2 linked regions of the Pueribacillus theae genome follow. The protein of the gene in region 1 interacts with the protein of each later gene in a pairwise test. Links are inferred from orthologs where the notes say so. Each region holds a gene or a part of one and is shown in the gene's direction. Other genes may lie near its edges. The genes, in order: ligA and leuS.

What was found.
Region 2: the proteins of ligA (region 1) and leuS interact in binary tests that used the Escherichia coli proteins (3 or more experiments, as listed by UniProt). The link is inferred for Pueribacillus theae from one-to-one orthologs.

The regions. Positions count from the first base shown.
Region 1 is NZ_QCZG01000023.1:20,824-37,445, forward strand. Bases 166-3,058 are described here. They hold ligA (NAD-dependent DNA ligase LigA), read left to right. Parts: upstream 166-556; coding sequence 557-2,560; downstream 2,561-3,058. Other genes in these bases: pcrA (DNA helicase PcrA), read left to right, coding at 166-458; DCC39_RS11500 (CamS family sex pheromone protein), read left to right, coding at 2,733-3,058. Outside these bases: more of pcrA, read left to right, coding at 1-165; more of DCC39_RS11500, read left to right, coding at 3,059-3,899; Asp-tRNA(Asn)/Glu-tRNA(Gln) amidotransferase subunit GatC, read left to right, coding at 4,149-4,439; Asp-tRNA(Asn)/Glu-tRNA(Gln) amidotransferase subunit GatA, read left to right, coding at 4,451-5,905; Asp-tRNA(Asn)/Glu-tRNA(Gln) amidotransferase subunit GatB, read left to right, coding at 5,919-7,352; DCC39_RS11520 (ABC transporter ATP-binding protein), read right to left, coding at 7,443-8,498; DCC39_RS11525 (carbohydrate ABC transporter permease), read right to left, coding at 8,532-9,353; DCC39_RS11530 (carbohydrate ABC transporter permease), read right to left, coding at 9,369-10,337; DCC39_RS11535 (ABC transporter substrate-binding protein), read right to left, coding at 10,372-11,727; DCC39_RS11540 (metallophosphoesterase family protein), read right to left, coding at 11,757-12,575; DCC39_RS11545 (tyrosine-protein phosphatase), read right to left, coding at 12,597-13,385; DCC39_RS11550 (thioredoxin family protein), read left to right, coding at 13,636-14,193; DCC39_RS11555 (sulfite exporter TauE/SafE family protein), read left to right, coding at 14,326-15,138; DCC39_RS11560 (PepSY domain-containing protein), read right to left, coding at 15,179-15,694; DCC39_RS11565 (response regulator transcription factor), read left to right, coding at 15,851-16,540; DCC39_RS11570 (sensor histidine kinase), read left to right, coding at 16,549-16,622. UniProt on the Escherichia coli protein: DNA ligase that catalyzes the formation of phosphodiester linkages between 5'-phosphoryl and 3'-hydroxyl groups in double-stranded DNA using NAD as a coenzyme and as the energy source for the reaction.
Region 2 is NZ_QCZG01000039.1:162-5,406, reverse strand. The notes cover bases 1,311-4,367. They hold leuS (leucine--tRNA ligase), read left to right. Parts: upstream 1,311-1,658; coding sequence 1,659-4,076; downstream 4,077-4,367. Other genes in these bases: DCC39_RS15085 (NAD(P)/FAD-dependent oxidoreductase), read left to right, coding at 4,102-4,367; DCC39_RS15095 (KamA family radical SAM protein), read left to right, coding at 1,311-1,331. Also shown: more of DCC39_RS15095, read left to right, coding at 156-1,310; more of DCC39_RS15085, read left to right, coding at 4,368-5,130.

The DNA.
Region 1 (16,622 bases):
TTGGATTGGAAGAAGGGGTTTTCCCTCATTCACGGGCGCTGTTTGAGGAAGAAGAGATGGAAGAGGAGCGCCGTCTTGCCTATGTCGGCATGACGCGTGCCGAGGAACAGCTTTTTCTTACAAATTGCAGAATGCGGACATTATTCGGTAGAACAAATATGAATCCGGTGTCGCGGTTCATTCAAGAAATACCGGAAGAATTTTTTGATGCGCCATTAGAGGAAACGAACGTTGTTCGCAATCAGCCTCCAACACATGTTCAAGTTTTAAGGAAATCCGGCGGCGAACAGCTTGATTGGAAAGTCGGAGACAAAGCAAAGCACAAAAAGTGGGGAATCGGTACAGTTGTGAGCGTAAAGGGGGTGGATGAGTCTCTTGAACTCGACATTGCGTTTCCAAGCCCAACAGGTATTAAACGCTTGCTGGCGAAATTTGCCCCAATCGAAAAAGCTAATTAAAAAAGAGGCCAAAAAATGAAGAGAAGACTAAATACCGAACTTGCATATGAATGGGGCTTCTCATTTTTGCAAACCTCTAACGGTAGGGTGGTAGCGCGATGAATAGACAAGAAGCGGAAAAGCAAATTCAAACATTACGAGAAATGTTAAACCAATATAATTACGAATATTATGTGCTTGATCAACCGTCGGTCCCTGATGCGGAATATGACCGGTTAATGAGAGAATTAATCGAACTTGAACAACGTTATCCTGAATTATTAACACCGAATTCCCCCACACAAAGAGTTGGAGGCAAGGCGCTTGATGCGTTTCGCAAAGTGGAGCATTCTGTTCCGATGCTTAGCCTCGCAAACGCGTTCAACGAACAAGAATTGAGAGATTTTGACAGAAGAGTACGGGATCGAATCGGTACTGATTTTTCTTACGTTTGTGAATTGAAAATTGATGGGCTTGCCGTTTCTTTAAGCTACGAAAACGGTGAATTTGTCCGGGGCTCCACACGTGGGGATGGCGTAATTGGGGAGGACATTACAAGCAACTTAAAGACAATCCGCTCCATCCCACTGACATTAAAAAAACCAGTCAATCTTGAAGCCCGCGGCGAAGTGTTTATGCCAAAGCAATCCTTTCAAACATTAAACGAAATCAGAGAGAAAAATGGTGAAGAACGTTTTGCAAATCCAAGAAACGCCGCTGCAGGCTCTTTGAGGCAGCTTGACCCAAAAATAGCCGCAAGCCGCAACCTAGATATTTTCCTTTATGGGATAGGAAAGCTCGAAGGGGAAGAGATCGATTCGCACAGCGACGGCCTTGATTTTCTCAAATCGCTTGGATTTAAAATAAATCCTGAATGGAAACGATGCAAAACCATTGATGAAGCAATTCGCTACATAGATGGCTGGTTCGAGAAACGTCCCGCTTTACACTATGAAATTGACGGAATCGTGATTAAAGTAGACTCGCTAAGCCAGCAGCAAAAACTAAGCACAACGGCAAAAAGCCCCCGCTGGGCCATCGCTTATAAATTCCCTGCTGAAGAAGTTGCCACAACATTAATCGACATTGAACTAAGTGTCGGGCGTACAGGTGTTGTTACGCCGATAGCGATTTTAGAACCTGTGACAGTTGCAGGAACGACTGTAAGGCGCGCTTCCCTTCATAACGAGGACTTCATTCGCGAAAAAGACATCCGCCTCGGCGACACAGTGATTATAAAAAAAGCGGGAGATATCATTCCGGAAATCATTCAAGTGATTCTCGACCGCCGTACAGGAGAAGAGCAGGAATTCAGGATGCCGGAATATTGCCCTGCATGTGGAAGTGAATTAGAAAGATTAGAGGGCGAAGTTGCACTGCGATGCTTAAGTCCGAAATGCCCGGCACAAATTCGCGAAGGACTTATCCATTTTGCGTCAAGAAATGCGATGAATATCGAGGGTCTCGGTGAAAAAGTCATTGAACAATTATTCAATGCTCATCTCGTTCATGATGTCGCCGATCTTTACAAGCTTCAAAAATCCGACTTATTGAAGCTTGAGCGGATGGGTGAGAAATCAACAGACAATCTTCTTAAGGCAATTGAACGTTCAAAGGAAAATTCATTGGAACGTTTATTATTTGGACTCGGGATTCGTTATGTTGGCTCAAAAGCAGCGAAGACGCTTGCCGAAGCTTTTCTTACAATGGATACACTCTCACAAAAAACAAAAGAAGAGCTGGAGATGGTTGATGAAATTGGCGAAAAGATGGCTGACTCCATCGAACGTTACTTTGAAAAGCCTGAAGTGCACGCGCTAATAAATGAGTTGAAAAAAGCTGGCGTGAATATGGAATATAAAGGCGCTATCCGTTCTTCAGAGCTTCAGAGCGATTCTATTTTTGCAGAAAAAACCGTTGTGTTAACAGGAAAACTTTCACACTTTACTCGGGAAGAAGCCAAATCGGAGATCGAAGCAAGAGGCGGGAATGTGACAAGTTCCGTCAGCAAAAACACAGATATTGTAGTAGCAGGGGAAGAAGCTGGTTCAAAATTGGCGAAAGCTGAACAACTTGGAATCCGGATTATGAATGAGGAAGAGTTCCAAGGACATTTAAAATAATTACCTCACCAAGGCGGTGCTGCGCTTTTTAATAATGTCCAGCTTCAGCGCCTAGCTCCTCAACGAAAATTTCTTCTTCAAGTGAGGCAACAAACAACGCCTCTTCTTCAGAAGAGCATTTTCTGTCGGAGCTAACGGCGCTTACGCTTTTCAATAGTTAGGGGAGAAATGGATGAAACGGATTTTACTGGCTTTAATTTGTTTGCTCGTTTTGCTTTCGGGCTGCTTGCCTGGTGCGCCTGATACCGGGCCTGAAAAAATTGCAAAAGACGGAGAAGATGAAAAAGTTGTCATTAGTGAAGATATTAACACGACAGAGCGTTATTATCGCAGCGTGATCCCTTACTCACCTGGTTCTTCACGCGGCTTTATTTTAAATGGGGTGGATAATCGCCTCGATATCGACGAGTTTGAAACGGGCCTCATGAGAATTTCGCAGGAAGTATTCGACCCGGATAAATATGTGCTTCAGGAAGGCCACATCTTATCTAAAGAGGATATTCAGTCATGGATTGATCGCCGCTCAGATAATAAAAAAGGCCTGAACCCGAAACTTGGTGTAGGTAAATCCGCCAGTGTAAAAGAAAAACTGGAAGCAAATAAAAAAAACCCGAAATATTTATCATTCGTCCTTGAACAAGATTATTTCGTACAAAAAAAGGACGACAATGTGGAGCTTGCCGGCATTTCAATTGGTATCTCACTTAACTCCATCTATTATTTTACTGTTACCGATAAAGAAGGCAAAATCCATTCAGGAACCGTCGATTTACGCAAAGATCAAGGTAAAGTGATTGCTGAAGGGAAAAAAATGGCACAGCAAATTGTTAACGATATTCGTGAAAAAAAGGACGCTAAAAACGTCCCGATTATGGTGGCTATTTACCAAGAAGAAGCACAGGAATCACTTATACCTGGCAGATTTGTAGCCTATACGAGTGTCGGAGGCGGGAAAACAAACATAGGCAATTGGGAAGACGTGAAGGAACGCTATTATTTGCTGCCATCATCTGAAGCAATGAAGGATCACCGCGGCGATGCGGAAAAGTTTGATAATTTTAAGTCGAAGGTAGAAGGCTTTTTTCCTAACTTCACAGGAGTCGTTGGAAGGGCATTTTATAAAGAAGGCGAGCTTCAAAGAATGACGATTGAAATCCCAATGCAGTTTTACGGGAAATCGGAAATCATCGCCTTTACACAATATGTTACGGGCCTAGTGACCTCGAATTTGTTTGAAGACATACCAATTGAAGTTTATATATCGTCAATGGGCCGACAAGAAGCGATTATTGTAAAAGATCCACACGAAAAAGAGCCGTTTGTTCACATTTATCGTTAGAAGCCCGCTTATTCAGGGCAGGGCAGCCTTGCCCCTGGCCCTTGCATCAACAAGAGTATGCTACCAAGCTGGCTTCTTTCGGACAAGTTGCGCAGTCGCAACCCTGTCCCTGCGTCTAATTAGCCATGCTCCGAAGCAGGCTTTCTCGGTATTAGTAGCCTAGAAAGTCATTCATCGGCCGCAGCCTTGCGGAAATCAGGCTTTTTTTGGTATGATCACTGTATTGTAAAGCGTTGGAGGTGAGAGGTTATGTCAAGAATTACAGAGGAACAGACACGGCATGTTGCAAATTTGGCACGTCTTAAATTAACCGATGAAGAAGTCGAATTGTTTACAAAACAATTGGATGACATTATTGCATATGCGGAACAACTAAATGAACTTTCCACAGAAGATGTGGAACCGACATCCCATGTTTTTGATTTGAAAAATGTAACGCGCGAGGACAGGGCGAGAGGCTGGATTAGCCGGGAAGAAGCTTTGGAAAACGCGCCTGATCATATGGATGGTCTCTTCAAAGTACCAGCGATTTTAGAGTAGGAGGAAAAGGGATGACGCTGTTTAATCACCGATTGACAGAAATACAAGATTTATTACATAAAAAAGAAATACAAGTAACAGATTTAGTGGCTGAATCGTATAAACAGATCGGCGAAACAGACAGCAAGATCCAAGCATTTGTCAATCTAAATGAAGAAAATGCGATGGAGACTGCGAAAAAACTCGACGCGAAAAATGATTCAGACAAAAAGGGAGCGCTATTCGGCCTTCCTATTGGATTAAAAGACAATATTATTACAAAAGGGTTTACAACAACCTGTGCAAGCAAAATGCTTGAAAACTTTCGGCCTCTTCACGATGCAACCGTTGTTGAAAAGCTGAATGAAGCAGACGCGGTACTGATCGGAAAACAAAACATGGACGAGTTTGCGATGGGTTCAACGACAGAGAACTCGGGATTTAAACAAACAAAGAACCCTTGGAATACGGATTATGTACCAGGCGGTTCAAGCGGCGGATCTGCTGCGGCGGTTGCTGCCGGACAAGTTTACTTCTCACTTGGCTCGGATACAGGTGGTTCGATCCGCCAGCCAGCCGCTTTTTGTGGTGTCGTCGGATTAAAGCCTACATACGGGCTCGTTTCAAGATTCGGCCTGGTTGCGTTTGCTTCATCGCTTGACCAAATCGGTACAATCACAAAATCTGTCGAAGACAATGCGTATCTTCTTCAGACAATTGCCGGCCATGACAAATGCGATGCAACGTCTGTCGATGTTGATCTTCCAAATTATGTGGCGTCGTTAACGGGAGATGTAAAAGGTTTAAAGATCGGCGTACCTAAAGAATACTTGGGCGAAGGCGTGGATGAAGCAGTAAAAGCAAGCATCAAGGAAGCACTAGAAACTTTGGAAAAAATGGGTGCCGTTTGGGAAGAAGTATCACTTCCGCACTCAAAATACGCAGTAGCAAGCTACTATTTACTTTCCTCATCTGAAGCTTCTGCAAACCTTGCCCGTTTTGACGGTGTACGCTACGGTTATCGTTCACCGAATGCGAAGAACTTAAACGATTTATATCTTGACTCAAGAAGCGAAGCCTTCGGCGATGAAGTGAAGCGCCGGATTATGCTTGGCACATTTGCGCTAAGCTCGGGCTATTATGACGCCTATTATAAAAAAGCCCAACAGGCGCGTACGCTTATTAAAGAGGACTTTGAAAATGTATTTGAAAAATATGATGTTATTATCGGGCCAACCTCGCCAACGACAGCATACAAGCTTGGTGAAGTCGTTGATGACCCGCTCAAAATGTATACGAGAGACATTTTAACAATCCCGGTCAATTTGGCTGGTGTTCCAGCGATTTCAGTACCATGCGGCTTTTCTGAAGGATTGCCAATCGGCCTTCAAATTATTGGAAAGCCATTTGATGAACAAACCGTCTATCGTGTGGCTCACGCTTATGAACAAGCGACAGAGCACCATAAAGCGAGACCGGTGCTGTGAAGGGGGCAGGAAAATGAAATACGAAACAGTTATTGGACTTGAAGTGCACGTCGAACTAAAAACGAATTCCAAAGTTTTTTGCGGTTGTTCTATTGAATTTGGAGCGCCTCCAAATACGAATGTCTGCCCAATTTGCCTTGGACATCCGGGTACATTGCCGGTCGTCAATTACACCGCGGTTGAATTTGCCATGAAAGCAGCAATGGCATTAAACATGCAAATCAATGAAAATACAACATTTGACCGGAAAAACTATTTTTATCCTGACAACCCGAAAGCTTACCAAATTTCTCAAGCGGACAGGCCAATTGGAGAGCACGGCTGGATTGAAATTGAAGTAAACGGCGAGAAAAAGAAAATCGGCATCACCCGCCTCCACCTAGAAGAAGATGCTGGAAAGCTCACACACGCAGAAGGCGAAGATTACTCGCTCGTTGATTTCAACCGCCAAGGCACACCGCTTATCGAGATTGTATCAGAGCCTGACCTTCGCTCGCCTGAAGAAGCTTATGCTTATCTCGAAAAGCTAAAGGCAATTATCCAATACACAGGCGTTTCCGATTGTAAAATGGAAGAAGGCTCGCTCCGCTGTGATGCGAACGTCTCCATCCGGCCTGTCGGGCAAAAAGAGTTCGGAACGAAAACAGAACTGAAAAACTTAAACTCCTTCGCCCACGTACGCAACGGCATCGCTTACGAAGAAATTCGCCAGGCGGAAGTGCTGGAAGATGGCGGAATCATTGAACAGGAAACGAGGCGCTACGATGAAGCGACGAAAAAAACCATCTTGATGCGTGTGAAAGAAGGAGCCGATGATTACCGTTACTTCCCTGAACCGGATCTCACACGGATTGAAATTGATGAAGAATGGAAAGAACGCATCCGCGCAGAAATTCCCGAACTGCCTGATGCAAGGCGCGAACGTTATGTGAAAGAAATCGGGCTTCCAGAATACGACGCGATGGTGCTCACACAGTCAAAAGACCTTTCCGACTACTTTGAACAAGTGATCGCGAAAAAAGCAAATCCGAAGCTTGCATCAAACTGGATGATGGGCGAAGTGTCCGCGTATTTAAATGCAGAACAAAAAGAGATCACCGACATTGCCATGACGCCGGAAGCACTCGCAAAATTAATCAAATTGATTGAAGACGGAACCATTTCTTCAAAAATCGCCAAAAAAGTCTTCAAAGACCTGATCGAAAAAGGCGGAGACCCTGAAACGATTGTGAAAGAAAAAGGATTGGTCCAAATTTCCGACGAAGGCGAGCTCCGCACCCTTGTCAATGAAATTTTGGATAACAACGAACAATCCATCCAGGATATCAAAAACGGAAAAGACCGCGCATTTGGATTCCTCGTTGGCCAAGCAATGAAAGCAACGAAAGGAAAAGCAAATCCGCAAATCATCAATAAGCTTTTAAAAGAAGAAGTTGAAAAGCGATAGATCGCCAAGGCAGATTTCTACAATACGAAATCTGCCTTTTTCTTGTAAATTAATTACATTATGACTATGTTAGCCGGTACGCTATTGGAATTACACTGATTGAAGTAATCGCTTATTAAATACTTGATTTACTTTATTCAACATTTCTTCATCTATCTTCATTCGTTCACCATACTTATCAAATAAAAGCAGGTCTTCAAAAGAGAATTGTATATTCACTTGTTTGTCGATATCTTCCCAATTGCTTTCTGTTTTTACATTGATTTTTCCATACTCTGTTTGGACTTTATAAATCGATTCTCCACCTAATTGTTCGGTCGTTAATACTTCACCACGAATATTGATGCCACGGCTTACACTAGTCGAAGTGGTGATTTCCACTTTTTCTGGACGAATTCCTAAGTAATATTCGTCAAATTCTAAAACATTAACAGGCGGAGAACCGATAAATTGCGCGACAAACAAGTTTGCGGGATCTGTATAGATTTCTTTCGGTGTCCCTTTTTGCATGATTTTTCCTTGATTCATGATGATGATAAATGAACCCATAGACATTGCTTCCACTTGATCGTGTGTAACATATAAAAACGTTGTTTGAAGTTTTTGATGTAATTCAATCAGTTCTTGCCGCATTTGATTTCTTAATTTCGCATCTAAGTTTGATAGCGGCTCATCCATTAAAAAAGCTTGTGGGCGTTTTACAATCGCACGTGCAAGAGCGACACGCTGTCTTTGACCACCTGAAAGCTGACCGGGGAGTTTTTTTGCGTGGTCTGTTAATTCCACCATATTTAAGACATCTGTTATCACTTTTTTTCGTTCGTTTTGCGGCATTTTTTTAATTTTTAATCCATATTCGATATTTTTATACACTGTCATATGGGGGTACAATGCATAGTTTTGAAAAACCATTGAAATGTCTCGATCCTTCGGTTCATTTTCGGTAATATCACGATCAGCTATATAAATGCGTCCGCTCGTTTCTTCTTCTAGCCCTGCAAGAATACGTAATAGAGTTGATTTACCACATCCAGAAGGACCTAGTAAAATAGTAAACGAACCATCTTCAATCTTAACATTAATATTTTTTAGTACCTCGTTTGGACCGAATGACTTACAAATATGGTCAAATGTAATGTTTCCCATTCTTTTTACCCCTTCTTTCTAATAAATTTTTTGCTATTTAATCCCGAATCGTACAAAAGAATCAATTACATGCTTTCGCAAAATAAAATAGATGATCAGAATAGGCAAACTCGAAATTGTTGTTGCAGCCATGAGTGATCCCCATAAATTCTCATCTGAATTGACAAATGCTCGAAGTCCAATTTGAATCGGTGCATTTTCCATTTGTGTTGTAATCAGCATTGGCCATAAATATTCGTTCCAACCGCTAATAAATAACAGAATTCCGAGCGATGCGATTGTCGATTTCATGTTTGGCAAAATAATCTTTGCAAGAATGCCAAAATCACTTTCTCCATCTAGTCTCGCGGCTTCTATTAAAGCAACTGGAAATGCTTTAAAACTTTGGTACATCGACATAATCGCAAAGGTAGATACCGCTAATGGGATCACAATTCCAAGCAATGTTTCGTTCAAACCGATTTGGTTAATTAACACATAGTTTGGAATCATAATGGCTTGAACCGGGATAAGCCATGATAAACTTAGAATGGTATAGATTAAAAAGCTACCTCTAAACTGCCATCTTACAAATGCGTAACCTGCTAATATACTTGTTCCTAATTGAAGGATGGTTAAGAGTGACGCAGTAATAAATGAATTGAGCATCATGCGAAAGATCGGCATTTCTGTAAAAGCATAGAGATAATTTTTAAACGTAGGACTAGCTGGAAAAAGGGAAGCTGTAAAGATTTCAGCTTCATTCTTAAACGAAGAAATCACCATCCAGTATAATGGAAAAATAGCAATGACAGACATGAGAATGAGTAAAACATGTTGTAAAAAAGTACTAGGTTTAAGCTTTCGAGTCAACAAGGCTGCACACTCCTTCTAGTTATCATAAAATGCGTATTTTTTCGAAAGCATGTTAAGAGCTAACGCAATGAAGGCGAAAACGATAAAGAACAATACAGCGGCAGCCGAACCCATCCCTACATCTAAATTTGAAAAGCCATATTTGTACATTTCGTAGTAAATGTTAGTTGAAGTTCCGAAAGGTCCCCCTGCTGTTAAAATATCGATATAAGCAAATGACCACTGACTAGAAAATAAGATGCTCATTGTAACCATAAAAAGAATCATAGGTGATAATAGAGGCAACGTAATATCTTTAAATTGTTGAAGCGTATTCGCTCCATCCAAGGAAACGGCCTCATAATAGTCTTTACTAATGCCTGTTAAAGCCGCAGAAAACATAATGGTACTAAATCCGATCATTTTCCATCCTGTAATCAGCAAAACAAGCCATTTTGCGAACAAAGGATCCGAGAAGAATGCAATGTTTTTTTCTATCACCCCGAGCTTTACTAACATAATGTTGACTAATCCGTTTGAAGGGTGAAACAACCAGCGCCAGATTGCTCCGACAGAGACAGGTGCCAAGATCAGTGGGATGAAAAAGAATGCACGATATACATTTTTCATTTTCCCTTTCATATTGTGAGTAGCAACAGCTAAAAATAGTGGAATAATAATGGAAAACGGAAGTAAACCAACAGTATAAAAGATTGTATTAGAAACAGAGATTCCAAAATCCTTACTACTGAATAAACGTACAAAGTTATCCCAACCAACAGGTACAGGGGTTGTCCCCGGTACCATACCCCATTGATAGAAAGCGAGATTGAAGGTTGAAAGCAACGGCCTATACATCCATATCCCTAACAATAGAAGGGCAGGCAAGAGATACAAATAGGCTTTTAATGTACCTTTTTTTCGTTTATTGACGGTTTTACTCTTACTGCCTAGAATCCCTTCAGGTAACGTTGTGCTCATATTATTCTCAATTGGTTTACTCATATATAATCCTTCCTATCCATGCTATTCTGTCTTTTTAATTTAGTAAGTCATTGATGGAATCTTCAGCCTCTGTTATCGTTTTTTCAATATCGGCATCAGTGGAAACGGCTTTTACAATCGCATCAGTAAAAATGGTAAAAGCTTCAGTCGCATAATTTCCAGGCCAAATCGTTGCAGGTCGAATGCGTTCTAATTGTTCAAGATTCACGCGATACAATGGGTTTTCGTCAACGAAACCTTTTAAATAGTTCGGGTCATCCGCTAAATCTGTACGTAATGGTAAGTAACCAATTTCAGAAGTGATAGTTGTATAGCCTTCATTCCCGGTTACATATTTAATAAATTCCCAAACGGCTGCATTTTTTTCTGGACTGTCAGGTCGAACAGCTAAAGCACTTCCGGAGTTTACAGGTACAGAAGGCTTGTCACTAAATTGAGGCAGTCCAACACCATATAATTCCCATCCGCCTGCTTTTGAAGCGTCTAGCATTCCGCTATGAAGGGCAGATGACGTGACGAGCATTCCTAGATTTCCCGCCATAAATTGCTCACTTGCTTCAGTAGTCGAACCGATTGCGTGCGCACCACTTTGATAGATATCTTTCCATATTTGAATGGCTTCAAATGTTTCTCCGTTTGCAAATACTGCTTCAGATCGATCTTCAGAAAGAATGTTAGCGCCATTACTAAAAAGCACACCATCTGTAATCCATCCGTTATCTGGAGGAAGGGCAAATCCGTCCTTTCCTGTCTCTTCTTTAATTTTCAGTGCATACTTCTTGATTTCTGTCCAGGTTTTCGGTGGATCGTTTGGATCTAGCCCCGCTTGTTCAAATAAATCGCCGTTTATAAAAACGATGGGGGTACTGAAAGTAAATGCTAAACCATACATTTTTCCGTCAATTCTTCCTAGATCTAAAGCATTTTCAGAAATTCCTACCAAATGTTCTTCCAGCTCATCTTTCGGAAACACATCTTCATACGCTTTAAAACCGAGTGTTATTTTGCCTGCATCTAAGGTAGGGAATGTATGTTGAACAACGTCCACTTGTTTACGAGCTGCAATATCTGCTTTATGTTGTTGATAATCTGAATCAGGCACTCCTTCAACGATAACGCCTTTTTCTTTGCCAACTGTATGATTAAAATCTGAAATAAGCTTTTCCATCCCTGGCTTCATGGACGGATACGTTAAGCTATAAGAATAAAACGTAATTTTTGTTGGGTTCTTAGGATCTAATGTTCCTAATTGTGCAGTTGTTCCTCCATTTGAACTACCTGAAGCTGCTTCTTCTGATTGAGGCATCGTGTTACATGCACTGAAGATGACCAAAAGCATTGCAATGAAAAAGGCTATAAATAGCCCCTTTCTTTTTTTAAATTGTTCCATAGTCATATTCCCTTCCTATCCAAAAATTTTTAAGAATGGAGTACTTTTTTCATTTCAATACTACTTAGTGTTGTCAATTCTTCAGGCATTCGCATTTGTCGAATATCGATTCCATTTTCATTGAGAGTACAAAGATTAAAGCCGACCTTGTTTGTTATATGCATATGTTCATCCGTTAACTCAACTCCAAAAGCCGTTCCTTCAGCAACTGATATACATATATTTTTAAATAATGAGATTTTATTTTGATGTGTATGACCACTTAAAACAGCCATGACATCTGTATTTTTTATTTTCGCCATCAGTTCATCTGAATTTTTTAAATGATGAATTCCGCTAAATTCTCCAACTTCTGGTGGATGATGAACAACGATAAATGTACCTTTTTCAGCTGGAGATTGAAGTATTTCTTCGAGCCAGGAAAGCTGCCTTGCATCTACCATACCGATGCCACTCTTATCATGACTAGAATCCAATACGACCATGCGATATCCTCGAATGGTTTTCTCGTAGAACAAGTTGTCTTGACAATTGAGGATATTTTCATAACCTTCCCAATAAGCTTCTGTTACATCATGATTTCCTAATGCAACATAAACCGGAAGTGTTGTGGTTTCTTCAATCAATTTCTTGAAGAAACGGTAATCTTCCACACCGCCTTCATGGACTAAATCTCCACTAATTAAGATAAAGTCTAATGAATCGCTCATTGCATTTGCATAGTTTAATACCTTTTTGAACTGATCCACCGGATTTTCATTTGGGCGGTCTAACACTTGATATAAACCGTCTTGTTTATTTTGAAGAATATGAGTATCTGTTACATGCAAGAATTTTAATTCAGTCATTTCATTTCACCTCAAGTTAGATTATTTTTCGAGACAATACTCTTGAATGGAGGCCCTGAACAATGGGGTAATTTTATGTTCTTTTTCAAGATACGTTTCAAAATTCCCATAATGTTTGATGATATTTTCATATGATGCTAGTAAATATCTTTCTTGAAGCAAGAACATTTTTCGAAATGCATCTAATTCTTTTTCTGCAAGGATTTCCGCTGCACGCTCAAAGATTTGTTGATGATATTCTTCTAAAGTTTCGTTTGAGAGCAAATAATCTTCCATCACGGTTTCTAAAGGGACATCAAGTGTTAACAAAATTAACATAGCACCAATTCCTGTACGATCTCTTCCCGCTGTACAATGGTGGATAAGAGGAAGATTCGCCTCTGGTTTTTTTAATAAATCCATTAAATGCTGGTAAGCTGGATTTCCAACTGGCAAATTGGTATAGACATTCAACAATGTATCTTCATCAAAAGATTTAAACTGGCCAGATTCAAATAATTGCTTCATTGACGTAACCATTCGCTCTTTTTTTTCATCATTTACAGATACGCGTTCATTAATCGCATCCCCAATCATTGGATCCGGCTTATGATTTGCCTCAAATTGGGTTCGATAATCAAAAATTCGGGCGATTTTAAGGCTTTTTAAATACAATTTATCTTTCTCCGTTAAATCGGTTAGTTCAGCCGCTCGAAAGAACAACCCTTTTTTCACGCGTCTTCCATCCGCTGTTTCTAATCCACCCATGTCACGGAAATTTACTGCCCCGTGCAGAGGGAGTACAGCGGATTCTTTTGTTTGAATGGTCATCAGTGAATCATCCTTTCGATCGAATTGATATTTTTTAAATGCTTCAATTTCCTACAGATGATCGAATGTATGCACCACCACTCTCCTTTGTTTTTTTGAATTTTTTACTCAAGACTAGCGTATCAGTAGATTGTTAATTGAATATATTCAAACTGTTAACCTTATGTAAAAAAGATGTAAAGGTGTATAATACATTTATATATTCAGTTATTCTGACAACCGATTAAGTCGAAGGGAGAGAGGTAGGAAGATGAAATTATCTAATTGGTTCGAAAAAGGAATGGATGCTGAAAGTTATATTGATTCAATGGAAACACATAAAGACAATTTACTTTCGATCTATAACCGTTTTAACGTTCGTGAAGAGGATTCCGATCTATTCAAGCGTCTAAAAGAGAAAAAAATTCGCGTTATCGTCCTCACAGAGGACTGGTGTGGGGATGCGATGTTAAACGTTCCAATCTTATTAAAAATAGCTGAAAAATCTAGTATGGATGTCCGGATGCTGCTCCGCGACAGCAATCTTGAATTAATGGATCAGTATTTAACGAACGGGACATCACGAGCGATCCCGATTTTTATTTTCATTGACAAGGAAGGTAATGAAAAAGCGGTTTGGGGGCCTCGGGCACCCAAAGTTCAAGCGTTCGTCGATGACGAGCGGGCAAAGCTTCCGCCGAAAGAAGATGAGCAGTTTGAAGAGAAGCAGAAAGCGATGTACAAAAACATGACAGCAACGTTCGCATCTGATGAAAATGTGTGGAATCAAGTATACGAAAGCATCATTGATAAACTAAAAACAGTCTAAAGATAGGAAGGGCTTAAGGCAAGTTCATTTGGCCATAAGCCTTTCTTTATTTACTGAAAATTTCTACAAACTCTGGTAAGATCTTTATAAACCAACATTGGGTGTTTTTGCTTCTATGCAAGGGGGAATTTTGTGTCTGTGCCTTTTTATAGTCTACTATTGGGTGGGATTATCGTCATTTTTGCTTCGGTTTTGCAGGTGATTACCGGTTTTGGCTTCGCGCTTGTCTCCATTCCGCTGCTTTTATATATTTTTCCCGGATATGAAGCGGTTTTTATTACCATGCTTTTGTCGTTAGCTGCTTTAGCTATTCAAACGAGAAACAATCGACATCTTGCCCGCTGGGATTTAATCTGGCGGCTGCTTATCGCCGGGCTGCCAGGAATTTTGATCGGGATTATGATTAGCGGGAGATTAAATGAGGCTTATTTAAAAGGGATCGTAGGCGCAGCTGTTTTAGGATACGTCATGATTCAATTGGCCAAAAATAGGCAAATCAACAAGGCCTCTAAAGAAACCTCAGCGGCACGGGAACCCGAAGGTTCGGTTGAAGAAACAGCGGAGGAACGTAAATTGCCTAGAGGGTTTTATATTGCTGGCTTTTTATCCGGCATTCTTACCGGGGCTGCAGGAATACCTGGTCCGCCGGTTGTGGCAGTGCTAATTCAAATCCTGCCAAAGGAAGCTTTTCGTGCGACAACCGTGCATTTTTTCTTAATTAATTATGCTTTTGCCGTCGTTGCGGCTTTTTGGATGTTGCCTTCCTTAGCCTCAATAAACTGGGGTAGTGTAGCAATCTTGGTAATCCCTTTATTCATCGGATATTTTCTCGGAAACTACATCCGGAAGTTTATTAATGAAACAACTTTTAAACGGCTTGTCTACGGTTTATTGATTGTAGTTGGAGTAACGTCGATTGGCCAAACATTTCTCCAGATCATTTAAACGCAAAAAAGCTGTTGAGTCTCGCTCAACAGCTCGTTTTTTAATCATCATCATGATCAATTTCTAATATCTTGCCTGTCATCGCATCAATATCTATGTTAACTTCACCATCTTTTGTTTGAATCTCAAGCTCATATACCCATTTCCCGTTATCGTGATCAAGCTCAGCTTCTTTTATGTCACCAGCCACTTCGTTTAAAGCAATTTCAGCGGCTTTGTCCATCGTAATTTTTGTATGCGGGGGTTTTTCATTTGCTGAATCATCATCGTAATCTTTTCTTTCCTTCTTTAAAACTTTGCCTGTTTCCGCGTCAATCTCAACTTCGAAACGTTCTTCTCCCTCGTTGAACTTCACTTCATACTCAGGCTTTCCATCATCATATTCAAAGTTAACATCAACATTGTCGCCTTTATACTCCTTTTCTACAATTTTCACAGCTTCTTCTTTTGATATTTTTGCCTGTTCATAAGCGGCGGAAGCTTTGTAGCCTGCAGTCCCTAACAAACTGACTCCAAGAACAGTAGAAAATGCGAGTATCATTGTTTTCTTTTTCATTTCATCTTCCCTCCTTGTGTTGATATTTACACTATAACTAACGAAAATGAGAATTCATGATGAGAAAGATTAGAATTTGATGAGAAATTTATGGTTTTTTAATAACAGTGATAAAATGTGTTTAAAAACAGCAAGACGAAACGGCAGGAGGGCAAAATGGCGAAAGAAAAGATTCTTATCGTTGAAGATGAAGAAAAAATTGCGCGGGTCATTAGCCTTGAACTGAATTATGAAGGGTATGAAACCGCAACAGCGAAAAACGGCAGAGAAGGGCTTGATATGCTTCAGGCACATCGCTGGGGTTTAGTGCTTCTAGATATTATGCTTCCTGAATTAAACGGCATTGAAGTGTTAAGAAGGATGCGCAGTTCGGGGGATTTGACACCTGTCATTCTACTGACGGCTAGGGATTCGCTACCTGATAAAGTGAGCGGACTTGACCAAGGGGCGAATGACTATATTACAAAGCCATTTAAAATCGAAGAATTGTTGGCGCGCATTCGGGCGATTCTCCGGACACATCGACAAATCAACCAAATGAAACAACAAGAACTCCTTACAATTGGCGACTTGACAGTCAATGAAAAAAGCCGTGAAGTAAATCGAAATGGGAAGCAAATTGAACTGACGCCCCGCGAATTTGATTTGCTTGTCTTTTTAATGAAGCATCCAAATCAAGTGCTGACAAGAGAGCAAATGTTATCCTCTGTGTGGGGCTTTGATTATGTTGGCGACACAAATGTCGTTGATGTGTATATCCGATATTTGCGACAGAAAGTTGAGAAGGGGGCCGAGACTTCCCTCATTCATACTGTTCGCGGAGTCGGCTATATGATGAAGGAGTAGTCAAACCGATGCATATTCGAAATGTAATCCAGCTATTTTCAACCGTTTTGCTTCTTATCCTGTTGCTCATTACGAATATTGC
Region 2 (5,245 bases), on another replicon or contig:
TTTAAGTTTTAAGTATAAGTGCAACTATGCCTCTGTCTGCGCCTTATAAGGCTTGCCAATCGGCAAGTTTACTTTATCAAAAAATTAGAAAATTTTTCTTAACTATGTTATGGTTGAAAAAATAGTAAGTAAAAGAAGGGGTGGGAGATCTACAAATGCAGCCAAAATACATTACAAGTATTGACAGAATCACTCAAATTCCTGAAGAAGAAAGAGAGAAACTGAAACAGATAACTGACAAATTCGTTTTTCGTGTAAATGACTATTATTTGAATTTGATTGATTGGGACGACCCTCATGATCCGATTCGAAAACTAGTTATTCCTAATGAAAATGAACTGTCCGAATATGGTAGATGGGATGCGTCTGATGAGGATACGAATTATGTTGTCCCAGGTTGTCAGCATAAATATACAACGACGGCATTATTAATTTGTTCGGAAGTATGCGGGGCATACTGCAGATATTGTTTCAGGAAGCGCTTGTTCCGAAACGATGTGAAAGAAGCGATGTCGGATGTGGAACCAGGCTTGCAATATATAAGCGAGCATCCCGAAATCAACAACGTGTTGCTTACGGGCGGCGATCCACTCATTTTGGCAGCCAAGAAATTAGACATGATTCTTGGCCGGCTGAGGGAAATCGATCATGTGAAAATTATTCGCATTGGTTCAAAGCTTCCTGTCTTTAATCCGATGAGAATTTATGAAGATGAAGAGCTTCTCAATGTAATCCGCAAGTATTCCACTCCAGAAAAGCGCATCTATATTATGGCGCATGTGAATCATCCAAGGGAAATAACGGAAGAGGCCAGAAAAGGATTTGAGGCCCTTCACAATGCCGGGGCTATCGTCGTGAATCAAACGCCGGTATTAAAAGGAATCAACGATGACTCTGATGTATTGGGAGAGTTATTGGATAAGCTTTCCTGGGCTGGAGTAACACCGTATTACTTCTTCGTTAATCGTCCGGTTCGGGGAAATGAAGATTTTGTATTAACGTTGGAAGAAGTCTATCATCTTGTTGAAGAAGCAAAAGCAAAAACGTCCGGGCTTGGAAAACGGGTCCGCCTGTCGATGAGCCATACTTCCGGAAAAATTGAAATCCTAGCCATTGAGAAAGGAAAAGCCTATTTAAAGTTCCATCAGGCGAGGGACGGAAATTACGGGGACTTTATGATTTTGGACTGTCCTAAAGATGCGGCTTGGTTTGACGATCTGCCAGGCAATGAAAAATATTGGAAACAACCGGAGAAAAAAGTGGAAGAAGTTGTTTCTGTCAATCAAATGAGCGATATTCCAAAAAGAAGGACTCGCAGAGTACGAGTTTAAATGAATAGACCACTCCCGCCTTAGGAGGTGGGAGTTTTTAATTGATGATTGAGTGCCACAGATTGACATCCGCTCGACATTTTTCATACAATGGTAATAAAAAGTGATCATGAGAAAAAATGATAAGTTTTTCACTCTTGAAATCTCTAGTCACTTCATGTTCTCCGCGATGAAGGTTTGAACGAGCGATTTTAAATGTCAAATTAAGAGATACACGAGAAATGAGAGCTCTCATCCCTTTTGTTCTACGCTGGGGATGGGAGTTTTTTACGAGAAGAAAGCAATAGTGGTAATATTGTAAGTGGCGATCTAGAAGGAGGAAAATAGATGGCGTTTGATCATCGGGCAATTGAAGCGAAATGGCAAAAGTATTGGGAAGAAAACAAAACATTTAAAACGGAAGAAGAAGGCGATAAACCAAAATTCTATGCATTGGATATGTTTCCATATCCGTCGGGATCCGGCCTTCACGTCGGCCACCCGGAAGGCTACACAGCGACAGACATCCTTTCCAGGATGAAACGAATGCAAGGTTGGAATGTCCTTCATCCAATGGGGTGGGACGCTTTCGGACTGCCGGCGGAGCAATACGCCATTGATACAGGAAACAATCCGCGTGAATTTACAAATAAAAATATTGAAACATTTAAGAGGCAAATTCAATCACTCGGGTTTTCCTATGATTGGGATCGGGAAATCAATACGACGGATCCTGAATATTACAAATGGACCCAATGGATTTTTTTGCAGCTTTACAAAAAAGGATTGGCCTATGTTGATGAAGTTCCTGTCAACTGGTGCCCTGCTTTAGGCACGGTGCTTGCCAACGAAGAAGTAATCGATGGCAAAAGTGAGCGCGGCGGCCACCCGGTTATCCGTAAGCCAATGAAGCAATGGATGCTCAAAATCACGGCTTATGCCGACAGGCTGCTTGAAGATTTGGAAGAGCTGGACTGGCCTGAAAGCATTAAAGAAATGCAGCGCAATTGGATCGGCCGTTCAGAAGGCGCTGAAGTTCATTTTCAAATTGACGGCCACGATGAATCATTTACTGTGTTTACGACAAGGCCTGACACGCTTTTTGGCGCTACGTATTGTGTACTGTCGCCTGAACATCCGCTCGTAAAAGAAATTACAACAGAAGAACAGCAAGGAAAAGTCGAGGCCTATCAAAAAGAAATCGAGAGCAAAAGCGACTTGGAAAGAACAGAGCTTTCAAAAGAAAAAACAGGCGTATTCACTGGCGCATATGCGCTTCACCCGATCACAGGCGACAAGCTTCCGATTTGGATTGCAGACTATGTATTAATGGGCTATGGAACGGGTGCAATTATGGCGGTGCCTGCCCATGATGAACGCGACTGGGAATTCGCGAAAACGTTTGGATTGGAGATTAAAGAAGTTGTTTCCGGCGGGAACGTTGATGAGGAAGCGTACGCTGGCGACGGCATATTAGTAAATTCTGATTTCCTCAATGGGTTAAAGAAACAGGAAGCCATCGAAAAAATGATCTCGTGGCTCGAAGAAAATGGAAAAGGTGCGAGAAAAGTATCTTATCGTTTGCGTGATTGGCTGTTCAGCCGCCAACGCTATTGGGGTGAACCAATCCCGATTATTCACCTTGAAGACGGTACGATGAAACCAGTTCCAGAAGAGGAGCTTCCGCTTCGTTTGCCTGAAATGAACGAAATCAAGCCTTCGGGTACAGGCGAGTCACCGCTTGCGAATGCCAAAGAATGGCTTGAAGTGACAGATCCTGAAACAGGGATGAAAGGAAAAAGAGAAACGAATACGATGCCGCAATGGGCGGGAAGCTGTTGGTACTATTTGCGTTTCATTGATCCGCACAACGATAACGCGCTTGCCGACTCTGAAAAGTTAAAGAGATGGCTTCCAGTCGATATTTACATCGGAGGTGCCGAGCATGCGGTTCTTCACTTGCTGTATGCGCGCTTCTGGCATAAAGTGTTGTACGATCTAGGAGTTGTTCCAACGAAAGAGCCGTTTCAAAAACTTTTTAACCAAGGCATGATTTTGGGCGAGAACAATGAGAAAATGAGTAAGTCGAAAGGGAATGTTGTAAACCCTGATGACATTATTAATTCCCATGGCGCTGACACGCTTCGCCTCTACGAAATGTTCATGGGGCCGCTTGATGCGTCCATTGCCTGGTCGGAAAATGGGCTTGACGGTTCAAGGCGGTTCCTTGATCGAATCTGGCGTCTCTTTGTTACCGAAGATGGCAGCCTTAATCCTAAGATTAAGGACGAGACGGGCTCTAAAGAAATGGAGCTTGTCTATCACCAAACGGTAAAGAAAGTAACAGAAGACTATGAAGCGCTTCATTTCAATGTTGCCATTTCACAGCTCATGGTGTTTATAAATGAAGCGAACAAACAAGAAGTTCTCCCGAAAGGCTATATGGAAGCATTCGTTAAAATGCTTTCGCCTGTTGCGCCGCACATTAGTGAGGAATTATGGGAAAAACTTGGACATGCGAACACGATTGCATATGAAACTTGGCCTACGTATGATGAAACAAAACTCGTGAAAGATGAAGTCGAAATCGTTGTTCAAGTAAACGGGAAAATAAAAGCAAAACTGAATATACCTGCCTCTGCAGCAAAAGAGGAGATGGAAGAGATTGCGAAAGCAGATGAAACGATTCAAAAACAGCTCGAAGGAAAAACGATTCGCAAAGTAATCGCTGTTCCAGGAAAGTTGGTAAATATCGTTGCAAATTAATTGAGGCAAACCTGGAGGTGTTGTTATGCCCTCAAACGAAGAAATCTTTGATCTTACCATTATAGGCGGAGGCCCAACAGGGTTATTTGCGGCTTTCTATGGCGGCATGCGCCAAATGAAAGTAAAGATTATTGAAAGTTTACCGCAGCTCGGTGGGCAGCTGTCGATTTTATATCCTGAAAAATACATTTATGATGTGGCTGGTTTTCCAAAAGTAAAAGCTCAAAAACTTGTTGATGACTTGGAAGAACAAGCGATGCAGTTTCATCCGACAATTGTTTTGGAACAGTCGGTGGAGCAGGTGGAAAAACTGGCTGATGATACATTTAAACTGACAACGAACAACAATGAAGAGCATTATTCAAAGACGATTTTAATTACCGCAGGTGTCGGTGCCTTTAGGCCAAGGCTTCTTGAAATCGAAGGAAGCGAACAATATGAAGGAAATAATTTACATTACTTCATAAAGGATTTAAGTGCATTTAAAGGCAAGAAAGTCGTTGTGCTTGGCGGCGGCGATTCTGCTGTCGATTGGGCTTTAATGCTTGAACCGATTGCAAAGGAAGTAACAATTGTCCACCGCCGGGATAAATTCAGGGCCCTCGAACACAGTGTTGAACAGTTGATGAATTCCAGTGTGAACGTAAGAACGCCATTTGCGGTTGGAGAACTGAAAGGCTCCGGCGGGGTGTTAAGCGGCGTTCTGTTAAAAGAAGTAAAAGGCGACAAAGAAGAACATGTGGAAATTGATTCGTTAATCGTCAACTACGGATTTGTCTCTTCACTTGGCCCAATCAAAAACTGGGGGCTTGACATTGAGAGAAATTCAATTGTCGTGAATACAAAAATGGAAACAAACATTAAGGGCATCTATGCGGCAGGCGACGTTGTGACATATGACGGAAAAGTAAAGCTTATCGCGACAGGGTTTGGCGAAGCGCCAACCGCGGTGAACAACGCAAAAGCATACATCGATCCGAAAGCACGCACACAGCCGATGCATAGCACGAGTTTAATGGACGAAAGTAAAAAAAATCGAGTCTCAACCAAATGAAAAAAATTCATTGACCCTGCTCCGGTTTGAGTGAAGCAGGGTTTGTCATATTGTCTACATTTTTTTTAAATGATTGACTAACGTTTTCAAGAGTGCTAACAATTAAGTTGCTTAC